2 linked regions of the Paraglaciecola sp. L3A3 genome follow. The protein of the gene in region 2 interacts with the protein of the main gene of each other region in a pairwise test. Links are inferred from orthologs where the notes say so. Each region holds a gene or a part of one and is shown on either strand. Other genes may lie near its edges.

Region 1 (2,919 bases), 250 kb from region 2 along the record:
GGGTCATGGTTTGCTCCGAGGGAATTGAATTGTTAAAGATAGGTGGTAGACGGTCATTTTAACCTGAACTTAAACAGTATGCCTGCGGATTTTGTCAGTTTGATTGAATTAATATGTATCGAAAATTGACTGCTAATCTATTGTTACTGGGGTATTAAAAATGTGAGGTTATTTGTAGGTTTTCCAATCTATCGATAAAGACAACAATAATTCTCTTAAAGATAAAGCCCTAGGTTGGCTTTTACCTTTATGATTCCAATTATGTCCACAACAAGCTGCGGTCAATATAGCTTTGTTAGGTTTCAATAATTTAAGGGCCAAAATATCGGGTTGGCGAATGGTTTCTTCTAGAAATTTGCCGTCAACTGCAAACCAGCCGAATTTATTAGCGTGTAATTTCCCTTGTCCTAGATCAATTCTGTCTACTGAATCTAGCTCAATATGTTCAGCGCCTAAGGTGTCGACGTGTATAGCAATACAACGACCAATTTGTATATTGTCGATAAACCATTGTTCTGTTTTATCGGCATCGGCTTTGTCAGCCATACATTTGGCGGCTTGTTTACCTTGCCAACTGGCATTGTGAATGTCTATTTGTAAGGGGGATTCTTTTTGTAGTAGATTATCTGCGGCACGTTTTATATGGTGTTTAAGACCACCGAGTTTTCTTTGCAACAAACTGATATTGTTGAATTTTTGCTGGGATAAACTGGCAAGTTCCCTTTCATATAAGGCATTACATAACTCAGCAAAATGCAGCTGACGTTGGTCGTCAGAGAATATGTCTACTTGCTGTGAAGATGGAATGAGCATAATAAAATTTAAGTCTACAAAATAAAAAATGGCCAGCGTTAGCCGACCATTTTATACGCAAAAGCTTAAACTTGCAGTTTTATATCGCATTCACGATATTAGCTACAAGTAAGTATTATTGACCTTTAACTTCAGATAAACCGTTAAAAATAGCTTTATCACCTAAGAATTCTTCTATCCGTAATAATTGGTTGTACTTAGATACACGATCAGAACGACATAAAGAACCAGTCTTGATTTGACCTGCAGCTGTACCTACCGCTAAATCAGCGATAGTCGCATCTTCAGTTTCACCTGAGCGATGAGAGATAACAGCAGTAAAACCAGCATCTTTAGCCATTTTGATAGCTGCTAATGTTTCAGTTAAAGAACCGATTTGGTTAAACTTGATTAAGATAGAGTTACCAATACCGTTTTCGATACCGCGGGCTAAAATCTTAGTGTTTGTAACGAATAAGTCATCACCAACGATTTGAACTTTATCACCTAATAATTTAGTTTGGTAAGCAAAACCGTCCCAATCTGACTCGTCTAAGCCATCTTCAATTGAAACAATTGGGTATTGATCACAAAGTGTTGCTAAGAAATCAGAGAATTCGTTAGCTGTAAATTGTTTGCCTTCACCTTTAAGGTCGTAGATAGCTTTTTCTTTGTTGTAGAACTCAGAGGCTGCACAATCCATGGCTAAAGTAACATCTGTACCTAGCTCGTAACCTGCCGCCGCAACAGCTTCTTTGATTACAGCTAATGCATCAGCGTTTGATGCTAAATCTGGAGCGAAACCACCTTCATCTCCAACAGCTGTGTTAAGACCTTTGGCGGATAATACTTTTTTAAGTGCATGAAAAATTTCAGCACCCATACGTAATGCTTCTTTAAAGCTTTTCGCGCCAACTGGTTGAATCATAAATTCTTGGATATCAACGTTGTTATCAGCGTGTTCACCACCGTTGATGATATTCATCATGGGTAATGGTAAAGAGTAAACACCTGGCGTACCGTTTAAGTCAGCAATGTGTTCAAATAATTGTACACCTTTTGCGATTGCTGCTGCTTTAGCTACTGCTAAAGAAACCGCTAAAATTGCATTAGCACCAAATTTTTCTTTATTTTCTGTGCCATCTAAGTCGATCATGATTTGATCGATATTTTTTTGGTCTAGCGCGTCTTTACCTAACAGTGCAGCTTGTAATTCATTGTTGATAGCGGCAACGGCTTTTAATACACCTTTACCTAAATAACGGCTTTTGTCGCCATCTCTTAATTCTAGAGCTTCACGAGAACCTGTTGATGCGCCAGATGGTGCAGCAGCTCTACCCATAGCGCCAGATTCTAAATAAACATCTGCTTCTACAGTGGGGTTCCCACGTGAGTCCATGATTTCGCGACCAATAATTTTACTGATATTTGACATTCTTGTGACCTTAATTGATTAAAAGTTAAAGGATCTTCGATCCACTTGATTTCTAATTATTTTGTTTAAAATATTCGCCCGCAGCTTTCACAAAACCTTCAAAAAGAGGGTGTCCGTCGCGAGGTGTAGAGTTAAATTCTGGGTGGAACTGACCTGCTACAAACCAAGGATGGTCGGGCAGTTCTATTACTTCTACTAAACGTTTATCTGTTGATAGACCAGTGACTTTAAGGCCAGCGGCTTCAATTTTTTCACGCAAGTTGTTGTTGACTTCATATCTATGTCTGTGGCGTTCATAAATTTCGTTTGAACCGTATAATTCCTGAACCTTACTGCCTGGTACTAAGTGGCACAATTGGCTACCTACGCGCATAGTGCCACCTAAGTCAGAGTTTTCGCTGCGTGATTCTTTTGAACCATCTGCATCTAACCATTCGGTAATAAGACCTACAACTGGGAAAGGCGTTTCAGGATCAAACTCAGTACTATTAGCGCCTTCCATACCCACTACATTACGAGCGAATTCGATAAGTGCTACTTGCATGCCTAAGCAAATCCCTAAATAAGGTATGTTGTTTTCACGGGCAAATTTAGCGGTAGCAATTTTACCTTCTATTCCGCGCTCTCCAAATCCACCAGGTACTAGAATGGCATCTAGCCCTTGTAAAATTTGTTCACCTTTACTCTCAACA
Region 2 (2,959 bases):
TGAAAATACCAAAAATTCAGGTGCTAAATTTTCAATATCTTGACAAGAAATTTCATCATTTCGTTTTACATTTACCTCTTGACCCAGCTCTTCAAAGTAGCGGGCCAAGTTGTGCGTAAAAGAATCGTAGTTATCGATCAATAACAGCATTGTTTGTCGAAAGCTTAAAGAGGTTTTGGGATGAAGCCCACTGCTTTATATACTTTATCTAATGTTTGCTGAGCTCTTTCTGAGGCTTTTTCTGCTCCATTACGCATAATATCATCTAACGCTGCTCGGTCGTTTCTAAGGGTGGCAAACTTAGCTTGAATGGGTTCTAGCAAAGCAACCACTGCATCGGCCACATCACCTTTAAGGTGGCCATACATTTTATCTTCGTATTCAGGCAATAGTTCAGCAATAGATTTGCCTGTAGCACAAGACAATAAACTTAATAAGTTAGATACCCCAGGTTTTTCAGCTGTATCAAAATAAATACGAGCCTGTTCATCAGAGTCTGTGACCGCACGTTTAATTTTTTTAGCGATTTTTTTAGGATCTTCTAATAAGCCAACAAAGTTATTCACATTGTCATCTGACTTAGACATTTTTTTCGTGGGATCCTGCAAGCTCATGACTCTTGCCCCTACTTTAGGAATAAAAGGCTCTGGAATAGTAAATGTTGGCTCATATAAATTATTAAAACGTGTGGCGATATCGCGAGTGAGTTCTAAATGCTGTTTTTGATCATCGCCAACAGGCACTTGATTAGCTTGATATATCAATATATCAGCTGCCATTAATGTAGGGTAGGTGTATAAGCCTGAGTTAATATTAGACACATTTTTAGCGGACTTATCTTTGAACTGAGTCATTCTGTTCAGTTCACCCATTTGCGCGTAACAGTTCATGATCCAGCCTAGTTGAGTATGCTGAGGCACATGAGACTGCATAAACACGGTACTCTTTTCAGGATCAATGCCACAGGCAATATATAAAGCTAAGCCGTCTAAACAGGCGTTATATAAAGCCTGAGGATCTTGACGGACGGTAATGGCGTGCAGATCAACTAGCATGTACAAGCAATCATGGGTATCTTGCATGTTTACCCATTGGCGAAGTGCACCAATATAGTTGCCAATAGTAAGTTGTCCAGATGGCTGACAGCCGCTTAATACGATAGGTTTGCTCATAATGTTTGTGATCTATTTTGTAGTTTAAAAGGTTAGCGCTTAACTTTGGCTAATTCATCACGCATTTGTTTGATAACTTGCGTGTAATCCGGTTGATTAAAAATAGCAGAACCTGCGACAAACATATCGGCCCCTGCTTCTGCAATGGCGCGAATATTATCGACTTTTACGCCACCGTCAATTTCTAATCTGATATCAAAGCCAGAATCATCAATACGTGAACGAATTTTCTTTAATTTTTCTAAGCTATGAGGAATAAAACTTTGCCCACCAAAACCAGGGTTCACAGACATTAACAATATGTGATGTAACTTATGCATAACATCATCGAGATAATGTAAAGGAGTCGCAGGGTTAAAAACTAAGCCTGGTTTACATCCAGCATCGATAATAAGTTGTAGACTACGGTCTAAATGTTGAGAAGCTTCAGGATGAAAACTAATATACGTTGCTCCAGCATCTGCGAATTGGCTAATCAGATCATCTACAGGTTGCACCATTAAGTGTACGTCTATATCTGCTGTCACCCCATGTTTACGCAAGGCTTCACATACCATAGGTCCAATGGTTAAATTGGGTACGTAATGATTATCCATTACGTCAAAATGCACTATATCAGCACCAGCAGCTAAAACGGCGTCTACATCTTCACCTAACTTGGCAAAATTTGCTGACAAAATAGATGGAGCTATTAGGTATGGATTCATAAAAAGCCTAATTATAAAAAGGTGCTACTTTACAGAAAAATAGAAATAGACAAAAGTACTATAAGGTTAATCAGTAAAATTAGTTTCTAGTTAATTATACGTATTGACATGTTCTTTGTTATATATGCACTCCGATGGGGTTTTTGCACTAACTTGGTGCTAAGCGCCTCGTCTTTAAATTTTCCATGCAATTATCTGTTTGCTTTTTTTATAAATAAAAATCAATGATAACAATGATTTAAATTTTTTTTGGGGGTCTTTTAAAGGTTTTAATTTTTCGGCATTAGATTTGCGTTAAGGGTATCAGGAAAATTATTAATAACGTGACTAGTTCATGATTATTTAATTGCATTAACTAAAAATATAATTGGAGTACACACATGAAATTATTAAAAATCACCTCTATCGCTGCTGTTGTTTTAGCTGCAACAAGTTTTAGCCAAGTAGCTTCTGCTGAAGTCACTGCTAATGTTAGTGTAACAAACAACTATTTATGGCGTGGTATGGAGCAAACTGGCGGTGCTGCTGCAGTTTCTGGTGGTATTGATTATGCCTCTGATTCTGGTTTTTATGCCGGTACATGGGCATCAAACGCTTCATGGGGTGACATGAAAACTGAATTAGATGTCTATTTCGGTTTTGGTGGTGATATTAGCGAAAATGTTTCTTATGATGTTGGTTACGTTTATTTTGCTTACCCAGATTCTGTAGCTAATGAAAATGATTTTTCTGAAATCTACGCAAGCATTTCTGCCAGTGGTTTTACATTCGGTTTAGCTGTATTAGCTGATTCAGAAGCTGGCGGCGACGGTGGAGAATTTGGTGATTCTATATACGCTAACCTTGATTACGGCATTGCTCTAGACAGTGGCGCAGAAATCGGTTTACACATTGGTGATTACAGTGGTGATTTCTCATCTGATTCTACAGATATTGGTGTTTCAATCAGTAAAGATAGTTTTACTTTTGGTGTGTCAAAAACTGATTTAGACGACGGCGCTGATAGTGATGATTTGAAATTCTACGTTTCTTATGCAGTAGACTTCACTTTATAATTTAGTTATTTAAACAAGTTACTGT

What was found. The genes of interacting proteins can lie anywhere in the genome.
Region 1: the proteins of rpe (region 2) and eno interact in binary tests that used the Escherichia coli proteins (3 or more experiments, as listed by UniProt). The link is inferred for Paraglaciecola sp. L3A3 from one-to-one orthologs.

The regions. Positions count from the first base shown.
Region 1 is NZ_CP047023.1:4,358,232-4,361,150, reverse strand. What follows is about bases 79-2,919. They hold eno (phosphopyruvate hydratase), read right to left. Parts: upstream 2,228-2,919; coding sequence 929-2,227; downstream 79-928. Other genes in these bases: GQR87_RS18090 (CTP synthase), read right to left, coding at 2,280-2,919; GQR87_RS18100 (hypothetical protein), read right to left, coding at 169-813. Outside these bases: GQR87_RS18105 (DUF4202 domain-containing protein), read right to left, coding at 1-7. UniProt on the Escherichia coli protein: Catalyzes the reversible conversion of 2-phosphoglycerate (2-PG) into phosphoenolpyruvate (PEP). It is essential for the degradation of carbohydrates via glycolysis.
Region 2 is NZ_CP047023.1:4,604,670-4,607,628, reverse strand. The notes cover bases 43-2,923. They hold rpe (ribulose-phosphate 3-epimerase), read right to left. Parts: upstream 1,880-2,923; coding sequence 1,205-1,879; downstream 43-1,204. Other genes in these bases: GQR87_RS18970 (TorF family putative porin), read left to right, coding at 2,260-2,923; trpS (tryptophan--tRNA ligase), read right to left, coding at 165-1,172; GQR87_RS18985 (aminodeoxychorismate/anthranilate synthase component II), read right to left, coding at 43-150. In the rest of the region: more of GQR87_RS18985, read right to left, coding at 1-42; more of GQR87_RS18970, read left to right, coding at 2,924-2,934. UniProt on the Escherichia coli protein: Catalyzes the reversible epimerization of D-ribulose 5-phosphate to D-xylulose 5-phosphate.